3 regions of the Neobacillus sp. NPDC093182 genome follow, and region 1 is predicted to be linked to each of the others. Evidence: riboswitches for the same ligand, from Rfam matches in the RefSeq annotation. Region 1 holds a riboswitch; each other region holds the start of a gene.
What was found. A riboswitch is a leader RNA that binds a small molecule or an ion and turns the genes downstream of it on or off. The one in region 1 is predicted to bind S-adenosylmethionine.
Positions count from the first base shown of each region.

Region 2: linked by a shared signal. The riboswitch ahead of mtnW (2,3-diketo-5-methylthiopentyl-1-phosphate enolase) and the one ahead of ACIQAA_RS11525 (methionine ABC transporter ATP-binding protein) in region 1 are both predicted to bind S-adenosylmethionine.
Region 3: linked by a shared signal. The riboswitch ahead of ACIQAA_RS05770 (sugar ABC transporter substrate-binding protein) and the one ahead of ACIQAA_RS11525 (methionine ABC transporter ATP-binding protein) in region 1 are both predicted to bind S-adenosylmethionine.

Region 1 is NZ_JBIVOI010000005.1:162,406-167,128, forward strand. It holds gene ACIQAA_RS11505 (toprim domain-containing protein) at 1-116, shown strand, start outside; gene ACIQAA_RS11510 (thioredoxin family protein) at 120-428, shown strand; gene ACIQAA_RS11515 (SCP2 sterol-binding domain-containing protein) at 565-924, shown strand; gene ACIQAA_RS11520 (O-acetylhomoserine aminocarboxypropyltransferase/cysteine synthase family protein) at 944-2,260, shown strand; SAM riboswitch class I at 2,387-2,495, shown strand; gene ACIQAA_RS11525 (methionine ABC transporter ATP-binding protein) at 2,658-3,683, shown strand; gene ACIQAA_RS11530 (methionine ABC transporter permease) at 3,676-4,347, shown strand; gene ACIQAA_RS11535 (MetQ/NlpA family ABC transporter substrate-binding protein) at 4,361-4,723, shown strand, end outside.
Region 2 is NZ_JBIVOI010000018.1:73,680-78,402, reverse strand. It holds gene ACIQAA_RS26505 (2-hydroxy-3-keto-5-methylthiopentenyl-1-phosphate phosphatase) at 1-629, opposite strand, end outside; gene mtnW (2,3-diketo-5-methylthiopentyl-1-phosphate enolase) at 630-1,832, opposite strand; SAM riboswitch class I at 1,907-2,015, opposite strand; gene ACIQAA_RS26495 (pyridoxal phosphate-dependent aminotransferase) at 2,094-3,272, opposite strand; gene ACIQAA_RS26490 (carbon-nitrogen family hydrolase) at 3,389-4,171, shown strand; gene ACIQAA_RS26485 (PAS domain-containing sensor histidine kinase) at 4,209-4,723, opposite strand, start outside.
Region 3 is NZ_JBIVOI010000002.1:236,506-241,228, reverse strand. It holds gene ACIQAA_RS05780 (formate/nitrite transporter family protein) at 1-529, opposite strand, end outside; gene yfkAB (radical SAM/CxCxxxxC motif protein YfkAB) at 722-1,840, shown strand; SAM riboswitch class I at 2,049-2,156, shown strand; gene ACIQAA_RS05770 (sugar ABC transporter substrate-binding protein) at 2,281-3,390, shown strand; gene ACIQAA_RS05765 (threonine/serine exporter family protein) at 3,503-4,264, shown strand; gene ACIQAA_RS05760 (threonine/serine exporter family protein) at 4,278-4,718, shown strand.

The DNA of each region.
Region 1 (4,723 bases):
ATATTTATATAGATAAGATGTACCGTGAAGTTGCCACTGCACCAGTGTACCATCTTGCAACAGTCCTTTTAGGTGCAAATATCGATGTTCATACTCAATTTTTAGAAATGGGTTAACAAATGAACGATTGGAACCTAGATGAGGTATCATCATTCTTTAATAGTCATTCATCCGGACTCATTTACTTCTATACGCCTTTATGCGGTACTTGCCAGGTAGCATCCAGAATGCTCCAAGTCATAGAAAATATGGTTGATGTGAAAATAGGGAAAATGAATCTGAATTTTTATCCTGAGCTGGCAGAAAAATTTCAAATTGAAAGTGTTCCCTGCCTGCTTTTTATAAAGGATGGAGAACTGGTTGAGATGATTTATGCATTCAACTCTGTTCCTTTCTTATATGAAAAAATTAAACAATTATTACGATAAAACAGATGCCGATTGATGCGTCTGTTTTTTTTTTATTTCTCATCAAAAGCAGAAATTTGTCGGTAAAATTATAAAGGAATTCTACTTAACTGACTTGAATATATAACAGAATGGAGTGGAATCGGAGTGATGGAAAATGGAAGAAATGATACAGATTTTCCTTGCTGCTATCAAGAACAACGGTCACGTTCTCAAGTTGATTGAAAAATTGGAAGGTCTAACAATAAAGCTGGTTTGCGAAGGTCAAGAGGACTTCCTCATGTTTCATCGTGGCGAGGTTATTTTCCTTGTTGATTCTACCGACAGGGCTGTCACGTGCGATATAAGTGGTCAACGGGATTCCATTTATAGTCTGCTTGAAGGAAAAGAAAAATTAAGAAATCTTATTAACAACGGACAGCTAAAAGTTAAAGCTCCATTTCGTACCATTTTACTTATCGAATCAATCTTTTATTTAACCAAGTCAGAGGAACGGTATAGAAAATTTATTTCATAATAATTGAGGAGTGTTTAGTATGGGGGAAAATCATAAAAAATATCGTTTTGAAACGTTGAGTGTTCATGGAGGGTTAGCACCAGATCCAGTAACAGGAGCAAGAGCAGTACCAATCTACCAAAATAATGCCTATCAATTTAAGAATACCGAACATGCGGCAAATCTTTTCGCCTTGAAAGAGACCGGATACATATATACTCGAATCCACAACCCGACAACAACCGTTTTTGAAGAAAGAGTTGCCTTGTTAGAAGGCGGCGTTGGAGCCCTTGCAGTAGCAAGTGGAATGGCTGCGATTACCCTGGCAATATTAAATATTGCAGAAGCTGGTGATGAGATTGTTTCAGCTTCAACATTATATGGGGGTACCTACAATTTATTTGCCGTTACACTCCCGAAATATGGGATTAAAGTTAAGTTTGTAGATCCCGAAGATCCAGAAAATTTCCGTGCGGCTATCAATGAAAAAACAAAAGCGGTGTTTGCCGAAACGATTGGGAATCCGTCTTTAAGAATCCTTGATATTGACAAAGTTGCGGATATCGCCCACGCGGCAGGAGTTCCATTAATTATTGATAATACATTTGCTACACCGTACCTTTGCAGACCAATAGAATATGGTGCTGATATTGTTATTCATTCAGCAACGAAATGGCTTTTAGGGAATGGTACAACAACGGGAGGAATTATTGTAGACGGTGGTAGGTTCGACTGGAATTCACCTAAATTCCCAGGTTTTACAACTCCAGATCCAAGCTATCATGACCTTGTTTATGCTGAAGCATTAGGTGCTGCTGCCTATATTATTAAAGCGCGCGTACAACTTTTACGTGATTTAGGACCTTCTTTAAGTCCACAAAACGCTTTTCAGTTTACACTTGGACTAGAAACACTTCATGTTCGAATGAAGGAGCATGTAGCCAATACGAAGGAAGTAGTTGAGTACTTAGTCAAGCATCCTGCTGTTGAGTGGGTATCCTATCCTGGTCACGCTTCTCATCCTGATTATGAATTGGCAAGCAAGTATTTGCCTAAAGGTGCCGGGTCGATGATCGTTTTTGGAATCAAAGGCGGCAGAGAAGCCGGAGCAAAATTAATTGACTCCATTAAACTTTTCGCCCATGTAGCGAATGTTGGCGATGCGAAAAGCTTAATTATTCACCCTGCCAGCACTACTCATCAGCAGCTTGATACAGAAGGACTGAAGGCAGCTGGAGTTTCTGAGGATTTAATTCGACTCTCCATTGGTATTGAAAATGTAGAGGATTTAATTGAAGACCTAGAAGCAGCGATTGAGACCGCCACAGGTGTCGCTTCTTTAAAAGCAAAAGCCTAAAAAAGTTTATTCAAAATTTGAAGAAAATTTCGTTGACATCACTTTTTATCCATGTTACGATAATTTTCGTACTAAAATAATTTCTTTAATCAATGAACGTACTAATTGAATATAGATTGCTTTTAACTCTTATCAAGAGTGGTGGAGGGATGTGCCCGATGAAGCCCGGCAACCGTCAATATTATTATTGAAATGGTGCCAATTCACACAAAGCGGATGCTTTGGAAGATGGGAGAAAGGTCCTTATTTATGATGCCTTTCTGCCTATGCAGAAAGGCTTTTTAATTTTTCTACTATAGAATGTTTTTCTGGAATCAATCAAACCCTATATTTAAGCAGTCCGCTCTAATTGAAATTGTTGCAACTACACATTTTATTGGATAAAGAAGGTGATGGAATGATTTCTATAAAAGATGTCCGAAAGGTTTTCCCTTCTAAACAGGGGCAGCTGAAGGCAGTTGATGATGTTAATTTAGAAATACAAGAAGGGGAAATTTTCGGGGTAATCGGTTATAGTGGTGCGGGGAAAAGTACCTTAATTCGAATGCTTAATGGACTAGAGCTCCCGACAGAAGGATCTGTTACCGTTGCTGGCCGTGTTATTTCAAAAATTAAGGGCAGTGAGCTTCGGAAAGCACGCCAGGAAATAAGTATGATATTTCAGCATTTCAATTTGCTTTGGTCAAGAACGGTTAGCGAGAATATCTCGTTTCCTTTGGAGATAGCTGGCGTGGGTGGTTCTGAAAGACAAAGAAGAGTAAATGAATTGATTAAATTAGTGGGTCTTGAAGGAAGAGAAAATGCTTACCCGTCCCAGCTTAGCGGCGGTCAAAAACAACGTGTTGGAATTGCGCGGGCACTGGCCAACAATCCCAAAGTACTGCTTTGCGATGAAGCAACTTCAGCCCTAGACCCACAAACTACCGATTCTATTTTGGATTTGTTAGTTGATATCAATAAAAGGCTGGGATTAACAATTGTCCTGATCACTCATGAAATGCATGTCATCCGTAAAATCTGTCATCGGGTAGCGGTTATGGAAAGTGGCAGAATTGTGGAGCTTGGACAGGTGTTAGATGTGTTTAAAAACCCGCAGCAGAAGATTACGAAGCGTTTTGTTCAACAGGTTACCGAGCCAGAAGAAACAAAAGAAACGGCTGAGCATTTGTTAGAGCACTGTAAGACTGGACGGGTGGTACAATTAACGTTTATTGGTGAAGCAGCAGAGCAGCCAATTATTACGAATTTAATTCGAAATAATAATGTCACTGTTAATATCCTGCAGGGAAAGATCTCGCAGACTCAAAGCGGATCCTATGGATCGCTGTTTATTCATCTAGACGGTAATGACACGGAAGTCGATAAAGCAGTAGACTACATTCGTTCTCAACAGGTGGGAGTGGAGGTGGTTACGAATGAATGAGGAACGTTACTTTCAGGATATTGATTGGGAAGAAATGTGGGAGGCTACACTTCAAACCTTATATATGACAGGGATTTCTGTAGTCGCAACATTTATTTTAGGTATTTTACTTGGTATGCTGCTTTTCTTAACCTCAAAAGGGAACATTTGGGAGAACCGGCCAGTAAACATCGTAATCAGTGCAATTGTTAATATATTTCGCTCCATTCCCTTTATTATCTTAATTGTATTATTAATACCATTTACTATGTTCCTTGTTAAAAGCATGATCGGTGAAAATGCGGCTCTTCCAGCATTAATCATAGGTGCTGCGCCATTTTATGCAAGAATGGTTGAAATTGGTCTTAGGGAAATAGATAAAGGTGTAATTGAAGCAGCTAAGTCCATGGGGGCTACAACGAGCACGATTATCTGGAAGGTGTTACTTCCTGAATCAATGCCAGCCTTAGTATCAGGCATTACAGTTACCGCGATTGCGCTTGTAGGTTATACGGCCATGGCAGGAGTCATCGGTGCGGGAGGATTAGGAAACCTTGCATATCTAGAAGGGTTCCAGCGAAATCAGAATGATGTAACATTAATCGCGACTATCATTATTTTGATCATTGTGTTTGTAATTCAGTTTATCGGTGATATTATCACTTCAAAATTAGATAAAAGATAAAGGAGAGGGCAACATGAAAAAATTATTCAGTTTCGTTTTAGCATTATCATTCGTATTATTATTAGCAGCATGCGGTACTTCCGAAGAGAAGTCAACAGGTGGAGATGAAAAAGCAGAAACAACGGAATTAGTGGTAGGGGCATCTAATGTTCCTCACGCAGAAATCTTAGAAGAAGCTAGTGCGCTTTTAGAAGAAAAAGGTATCGAATTAAAGATTGAAACTTTCCAAGATTATGTATTACCAAACAAGGCATTGGATTCTAAAGAACTTGATGCAAACTATTTCCAGCACATTCCATATTTAACAGCTCAAATTAAAGAAAATGGTTATGACTTTGTAAACGCTGGCGGTATCCACATTGAGCCAATCGGAGTT
Region 2 (4,723 bases), on a different contig from region 1:
TCTATACAGTCAAAAAAAGTAATAAAACCTTTATGGTTTAAACCCCATTCAGCACATTTTTCCTCTAACAAATCTCTTGCCAGTACAAAATCAGCTTGTTTCGCTGCCTCAAGATCGGTTACGGAGTCACCGATTACGATTGTAAAGATATCTTCATCTTGGTTTAACTTTCGTATAATACTAGGTTTGCAGCATCCGCATTCATTTTCACATAAAGAATCACAGGTATATGGCCAAAGTATTCTTATGTTTTCTCCTGAAAAATCGCTGTGGTTACAATAAATCCCTTCAAACGGGCCGTATTTTTCAAGAATCGGATAAACAAAGAAATCTATCCCGCCGCTGACAATATAAAAAGGAATATTTTCTGTTCTAGCAAACTGGACAAATTCAGAAAACCCTTTGCGTATCTTGGCGTTTTCAATTGCAAATTTTGTAATTTCATCTTTTTGGCTGCTAGGTAATTCCCAAAATAATTTGCCTACACCCTCACTAATAGAGATCTTTTGTGATAAAATCTGATCTTTAATTTGCTCCCAATTAGGTGGTGCAAATTTTTTCATGATTGCAATGATGTTATCACTCTCGGTAATCGTCCCATCAAAATCACAGTAGATGACAGGCTTCATTTATTCTGACACCTCTGCATTTCCCCATAACTGTAATGCACTCTTTAGCTCCGGATATTGCTCTCTTCCTTCTGCTAAGGTCTTCCCTTGAAGATTCACTTCAATTGCTTGTCGGAATGCAAGTCCGCCGCCGCGCGCACCATTTGGATGCCCATGAACGCCGCCTCCAGCGTTAATGACAGATTCAATTCCGAAATCCCGAATCAACAGCGGCACTAACCCAGGATGTATGCCTGCCGATGGGACAGGAAACGACCGCTTTATAGTATCTGTTTTAACTAATTCCTCTGCGATTGAAATGGCAGAGGATTTCTCTAATGCCACTGTTCCATATGGTGATGGAAATAATGACAAATCAGCACCTGCAAGTCTAAGAAGCTTACCTAATAACAAGGAATGCGAGAGACCATAATGGGATGATGATGTTAAAGCCCCGCTTACAGCAGGATGAGCCATTAATGGTAAGGAAATTTGATCATCCTCACGCAGCTCTTGTAAAACGTCTAATCCATAAGCAAAAACATTAAAAAGTAACAAGTCTGCACCAAGCTCTTTTGCTTTCCTAGCTTTGTCCTTCAACTGCGATGTTCTGCCTGTTAGATTTACCGCATACAAGGTACGATGTCCGGTATGTTCAAATGCTTCCTGTAACACTTTTTTGCCTTCTGTTATTCTTTTTTCAAATGGAGTCAGCTCATTTTCAAAAAGAATTTCGTCATCCTTTACGAAATCAACACCGCCAAGAGCCTGTTGCTTTAACTGCTCTGTTAGAAAATTTATATCCTTCCCCAAAACTCCTTTAAAGATGCTCATTAATAGCGGACGGTTAAAAACCCCGAGCTTTTCTCTTAATCCTTCAATACCAAATCTAGGTCCAGGGAATTTGCTTTTTAATTCATCCTCAAACTGTAAATCAATTAATTTTATTTTTCCATCTAATGAAAGTTTTCCAAAAACGGTGGTCAGAATGGCAGGAATATCATTAGAAAAATTGATGGTTGGATATGCAATACGGATAGTCGACTGATCCTCTTGTAAACCTTCAGTCGAAACTACCCTGCCTTTGTGCTTGCGTAATTGACTCTGTTCTAGTTCAGGTAAGTTCGTCCATGAACCGACAGTCAAACCTAAAGCAATTTCCTCAGCTTTTTTTTCAAGATTTTTTTCACCGTGAACTAGGTATGTAGCTATTAATTCAGTCAATTTCACTCTTCCTTTCTAGAGAAACATAAAAAACCTCTTCCAAAAAGAAGAGGTTAGCATCGCAAACTAACATCTTCTCATCTTTCAGCTTGTGCTGCAAGATTTAGCACCGTGCCTAACATAAGTGTTAAGTCGGTTGCCGGGCTTCATAGGGCTTTTCCCTCCGCCTGCTCTTGATAAGAAAACGATCGTATTAGTTACTATTATCATGTTGATAAACTATATTTTGCATTATCCCAAGAATTATATTTTTTGTCAATGCTATTTTTTAAATATTTCTAACTTACTAATTCTTCTAACCGCTTCTCCTAAACGTTCCTCACTTGTGAGCAAACCAACCCGGACATAGCCTTCACCTAATTCACCAAATGCAATCCCAGGAGCAACGGCAATATGTGCCTGCTTCAGAAGGATATCAGCAAATTCAGTAGAAGTAAGCCCTTCAGGTACCTTTAGCCAAGCAAAAAAGGATCCCTTTGGCGCTGTCACATTCCAGCCAAGAGAACGAAGTCCCTCTATCAAAACATTTCTCCTGCGCTCATAGAGATTATTCAATTCTCGAACACAATCCTGCGGACCGGTTAATGCTTCCGCAGCTGCTTCCTGAATACCGCCAAATATGCTGCAATATAGATGGTCTTGTAAAAGCTCAATGGCTGAAATAACACTGCTATTGCCTACTGCGAATCCAACACGCCACCCTGCCATGTTGTAGGTTTTCGAAAGAGTATAGATTTCAATGCCAACTTCTTTTGCTCCATCAATCTGTAAAAAACTGACTGGCTTATCTCCATCAAAGCCTATTGCCCCATAGGCAAAATCGTGAACCACACAAATATCATTAAGGCTTGCAAGTTTAACCGTCTCCTCAAAAAATTCCTTTGTGGCTGCAGCCCCTGTTGGATTGTTCGGATAATTAAGGAACATTAATTTTGCTCTTTCAATCGCCTCAGAAGGTAACTCATTAAAGTCTGGCAGAAAATTATTACTTTCCCGTAATGGCATCGTTACCATTTCTGCCTTTGCTAGCGCTACCCCAGATAAGTAATCAGGATAACCTGGATCAGGAACAAGCATTGTATCACCTGGATTTAATAGGCATTGTGGAATTTCCACTAATCCTGCCTTACCTCCAAACAAAATGGCTACTTCCTTATCCGGATCAATGGTTACATCATATTCTCTTTTGTAAAAATCTGCAGCCGCCTGCTTTAAATAACCATGTCCCTGAAATGGAGAATACCTATGGTTTGCAGGATTTGCGGCTGCTTCCTGCATTTTTTTTACGATATGGTTGGGGGTAGCCTGATCGGGATTACCCTGTCCTAAATTAATTACATCATAGCCTGCTTCAATGTATTTCCCTACCTTTTTTACTAAAGAAGCAAAAAACTGTTTCGGAAGATTGTTTAAAATTTCCGATGTTGGAAATTGTTTCATCATATCACCTGCTTTAATTTATACATTTTGTTGTTGAATTCTAGTCACAAATGATATAACTTTTAAGACAGCTTGTAAAGAAAAAATTCCGAAATTTCAAAATGAGGTGAAGTTGGGTGAAATTTAAAATAACTTGTTTGCAAATGGATATTGCCTTTGGAGATCCAAATAAAAACTATCAACACGCAGAAAAACTTATCGGAAATGCAATGAAAGAAAATCCTGATATTATTGTGTTACCGGAGTTATGGACAACAGGGTATGATTTGACACGCCTTGACACCATTGCAGACAGGAATGCAGAAAAAACGATTGATTTTTTAACGAAAGCTGCAAAAAAATATCAAGTTCACTTTGTCGGAGGTTCGGTGGCAAATCGAGGAGGTCAAGGAGTTAAAAATACCCTCCTAATCGTCAATAATGAAGGAAAGCTTGTCCAATCATATAGTAAACTGCATCTTTTTAAATTGATGGATGAGCATCTTTACCTCGAGGCAGGTCAAGAGAAAGGGTTATTTGAATTGGATAATCGGTCTTTCGGCGGAGTCATTTGCTATGATATTCGTTTCCCAGAATGGATTCGTGCACATACCGCAAAAGGAGCTGAAGCATTATTTGTTGTTGCAGAATGGCCAGCTCCCCGTTTATCGCACTGGAGATCATTGTTAATTGCAAGAGCCATTGAAAATCAATGTTTCGTCATTGCCTGCAACCGCTCCGGATCTGATCCAAATAATGAATTCGCTGGTCATTCCATGATTATTGACCCATGGGGAGAAGTAATCGCTGAAGCTGGAGCAAATGAGGAAATATTGTCTGTAGTAATTGAGTTGGACCTCGTAAAGGATATTCGAAAACAAATCCCCATTTTTGAAGATAGAAGACCAGATTTATACTAGCCAAAAAAACCACTTCCAATTATCGGCAGTGGTTTTCCTAATTTTCATGTTTTAATGGTATCCTAATCTTAAATAAAGTTCCTATTCCTTCTTCACTTTCAACTTCAATACTCCCTTTATGTTCCTCGATAATTCGATAACTGACCATCAATCCAAGCCCAGTACCTTTTTCTTTAGTAGTATAAAACGGTTTTCCAAGTTTTTTTATTTTATCCTTAGGAATCCCCGTTCCTTCATCACGAATTGAAATCTGGATAAATTGGTCCTTAATGGACTTTATCGCAATGGTAATTGCTCCACCGCCCGGCATGACTTCAATTGCGTTTTTTATAAGATTAATAAAGACTTTTTTTAATTGGTTGGGTTCACAATAGACGGATGGCAATTGTTCTTCATAATGAGTATGGAATTGAACATTGTACAGCACAGCTTGAGCACTTAATAAATCTACTATTTCCCTCATTATTTGACAAATGTCTTTCTCTTGAAATCGAATTTCCTGAGGTTTTGCCAGGATTAAGAACTCATTAATAATAGAATCAATTCTTGCTA
Region 3 (4,723 bases), on a different contig from region 1:
GACCCATTGGGATAAAGAAAGCTAGACAAACGAGCCAATTACATAGAATTGCTCGAAAGAACAATTCCATTGTGGGAACTTGCATTTTCTTTTCCACAACACTCAATAAAAAGCCGTTAACCGATGATTCTTCATAAAGACCTGTTGTAAAAATTAAAAGTGCGAAAACTGCTGCCCCTAAAATATTTCCAATGTAGCTGCTAACCCAGAGCTGGGTAACTACTAACCAGGCCATTTTGCCTCTTAGTGCTGCATAGGTGTAATAAAAGGTATTACCAGTAAACAAATCTCCTCCGCCGTAGGCAATTAATATAATCGCAGACCCAAAGGTGAGGGCAGCCATCGGGTAGGCAAAAGGGGAATGTTCCAAATAAAAGTAGTTACCAGTCTTAAAAGCAACAATTACACCAAAACCGATAAACATACTTGCAAGCATAGCTCTTAAAATATACCGTAACAGGCTTTGTCTAAAGACTTTTACCTTCTTTAAAGCCAGCTTTTCGACTTCACTTAAGAGTGGCATTTCCATATGTACATCACCATCCACTGTTTAAAAAATACTATCTCTTTAGCTTTAATAAAGGAACAGTAAATTATGCATGAATAGAATAATAGATTAAATAATAACATAAGTTTTTCTGAAAGACTTTAAATTACCATAATATCCATATTTCAGCTATAATGAAGTGGTTTTTCTAATACTGATTTTAAGGAGTTTACTATGTCCGATTTGAAAAAAATAACCCCTGAAAATGATCCGTGGGAAGCTTATAATGATATAAAGCAATACGGAAAACCTCAGCTTACCAATATTGAATTCACGACTACAACCTTATGTAATATGCGCTGTGAGCATTGTGCAGTAGGGTACACCCTTCAAACAAAAGACCCCGAAGCACTTCCGGTGGATTTGCTTTTGCATAGGTTAAATGAAATTCCAACCCTCCGGTCGCTTAGTATCACAGGCGGCGAGCCGATGCTTTCCCTGTCTTCTATAAAAAATTACGTGGTGCCAATATTAAAGTATGCTCATGAAAACGGTGTTCGGACGCAAATTAATTCGAATTTAACACTCGATTTAGCACGCTATGAATTAATTATTCCTTATTTAGATGTTTTACATATCTCGCATAATTGGGGAACGGCAGATGATTTTGTTGAGGGTGGATTTGCTAGGATGGCAAACAAGCCTGATTACAAGCAGCGTGAAAAGTATTTTACTAGAATGATAGAAAACAGCAGGGAATTAGTGAAGGCTGGTGTAATGGTATCCGCGGAAACAATGCTTAACAAACGAACATTACCTCATCTGGAGAAAATACATCGCCAAATTGTCGATGAGATGCTCTGTCAGCGGCATGAGATTCACCCTATGTATCCAAGTGATTTTGCAAGTAATCTGGAAACGTTATCCCTGATTGAAATTAGGGAAGCTATTCATCATTTATTAGACGTTCGTGATGAAAATGTATGGATGCTTTTTGGAACGCTTCCTTTTTATGCATGTAGCCATAAAACAGAGGATTTAGAACTGTTAACTAGACTTTTTCAAAGTAGAAATGTAACGGTAAGAAATGATCCTGATGGCCGTTCGCGACTAAATGTTAACATTTTTAATGGAGATATAATCGTAACGGATTTTGGTGATACCCCGCCATTAGGGAATGTTCAAAATACCAAGCTGACGGATGCGTATGAAAACTGGCAATCCTCTGCGATTGCTAAGGAATTGAGTTGTCATTGTCCTGCTGTGTCATGTCTTGGTCCTAATATTTTAGTTAAAAATAGTTATTATCAGGATTTGGATTTTTCCAATCTCCAAAATAATATCAGCAAATAAAAAAAGCAGGAGCTCCCTGCTTTTTTCTATAATAATACCGAATTTTCAAATTAAAGAAAGTAAAACACCTATCTTTTGGCAAGTGGAAAGGATAATGTGATGACTACCAATAAGTTTTTCAATTAAAAATATTTAGATAATACTATTGACAAATTGTTAATAGGAGATTAAATTTAGTTTAATACTTTAAACAAGTAAATAATACGTTCTCTTATCAAGAGTGGCAGAGGGACTGGCCCGATGACGCCCAGCAACCGTTCCGGAAGGAATTGGTGCTAAATCCTGCAAAACAAGGAATTGTTTTGAGAGATAAGAGAGGAGTAGTCCTTATTTTGTGATGAAACCTCTCTTTTCTGGAGAGGTTTTTTGTTTTTTCAAAGACCCTCCTAGGAGCAACGTTGGTAGGAACGCACGTAAAACAAAAAAGGGGAGCTTTTAACATGAAAAAGAATTTTTTTAAGAGCACATTTGTATCTGCGATTGCAGCAACACTATTGCTTACAGGCTGTGCTTCTGGAGGAGAAACAAAGCAAGCAACTGGAAATACAACAATTGAGGGAGTTCCGGAGCGTTTTGCAAAAGGGGAACAGCCAAAAATTAAGGTAATTCGAAAAATCGGCGGGGACGATCATACTGCCCAATTCCTAGCTGGTGCCAAGCAAGAGGGTGAAGCGCTAGGGTTCAAAGTAGATGTGTTTACGGCGAATGGAGATACAGCAAAATTTCATGACGCAATTAACCAAGCTTTAAACCAAGACTATGATGGATTTATTATTTCCCATGGTGACGATGATGCGACTATCAATGATGTCAAAAAAATCGTCGATGCTGGAAAAAGCATTGTTGCATTTGACTCCAATGCGAACCTGACAAAAGTGGATGGAGTTACGCTTACTTCACAGGATGATGAAGCGTTGGCCACGCTGGCATTAGAGCAATTAGTGAAAGAAACAAATGGTGAAGCCAATATCGCTTATTTATGGGTGGATGGATTCCCGCCAATGGTTCGCAGGAATAAAGTTTACCAGGATGTTTTAGAAAAGAACCCAGGAATCAAGGAAGTGGAGCGTTTTGGTGTTGCTTCTGCTGACACAAGCGTACAAACACAGAATGCAGTTGCGGCTATGTTGAACAAATATCCAAAAGGTGAACTGGATGCGATTTTTGCCACATGGGATGCTTTTGCGATTGGTGCTGCACGTGCACTTAAGGAAGCTGGAAGAGAAGAAGTTAAGCTTTATGGTATCGATGTTTCGAATGCGGATTTACAAGAAATTCAAAGAAAAGGCAGTGCTTGGAAGTATACTGCTGCAGTGGATCCAAAGGTCATTGGTGCGGTTAATATGAGACTATTAGCAAAGAAACTAGCAGGTGAAGAAACGCCGCAGACATTTGATCTTGAAGCGTCATTAATCTCACAAGAAGACCTTCAAAAGTCAACAGAACCGGTTAATATGGTGAACCTTGCTGATATTATTCCAGGCTGGGGTCAATCAACTGCCTTTGAAGAAGAATGGATGAAGAAGTTAAAAGAACATTATAAAAAATAACATAAAATAGACGCCTGCCTATACGGTTGGCGTCTATTTTATTGATAAAAATAAAGTTTTTGATTAAACTTAGGAAATCATAAAAAGAAAGAGTAATTGTGGTGAAGGTTAGATGGAAAATGAAAAAACACGTACATATGAAATAATGGAAGTATGTTTGCTTGCCGGAAAAATAATGCTCCAAAGCGGTGGAGAAACCTATCGGGTAGAGGATACGATGATGAGGATCGCTGCTGCTTTTGGAATTGAAAATTCACATAGTTATGTAACTCCAACAGGGATTATTTTTTCAGCTGAAGGTACTGAACCAACCAAAACAAAGTTGATACGAATATCAACAAGGTCTACTGACTTGAAAAAGGTAGCTATGGTAAATAGTATTTCACGAAGGATTACTAGCGGCGAATTAAATCTCGAATCAGCTTTAACACTTCTAAAAGAGCTTGACGCCTTAAATGTTACCTTTCCGTTTATGGTTCAGGTTGCGGCTGCCTCCATTGCCAGCGGCTGTTTTATGATTATGTTTATGGGTGAGTGGATTGATTTTATCCCAGCGATGTTATCTGGAGGAGTAGGATATTTCGGCTTTTTATACATTCACCGCTACATACCAGTGAAGTTTTTCTCGGAATTTTTGGCCTCATTCATTATTGGATTACTATCCTTTTTCCTTGTAAAAATAGGAGCAGGACAGCAGCTGGATAAAATTATTATCGGGTCCGTCATGACGTTAGTACCTGGTCTTTTAGTCACTAATGCGGTAAGAGATTTAATGGCAGGACATTTAGTTTCGGGATTATCTAAAGGTGCGGAAGCATTGTTAACAGCATTTGCTATCGGATCGGGAATAGCAGTAGTGTTATCTTTTTTGTAAATGGAGGCTTAATGTGGATATCATTGGACAATTAATCACAAGCTTTATTGCAACAGCTGCTTTCGGAGTCATTTTTAATGCACCGAAGGAGACGTTAGTAAAATGCGGACTTGTTGGAATGGGTGGATGGATTATTTATTATATAGCGGAAAAGTATACAGGTGATTCTGTTTTAGCCACACTTGGAGCCACTCTTTTTGTAGGGATAGTCAGTCAGGAGTTAGCTAAATTCTATAAAACACCGGTCATTATTTTTAGCGTTGCGGGAATCATTCCATTAGTTCCTGGTGGTCTGGCATATGATACAATGAGGAATTTTGTCGAGGACGATTATTTTCAAGCCATGGCATTAGCTGCAAAAGTAACGTTATTATCAGGCTCAATCGCATTTGGTCTTGTTTTTTCAGAAGTTATCAATCAAGTGGTACGGAAAATTAAGGGAGTGAGGTTATAATTAAT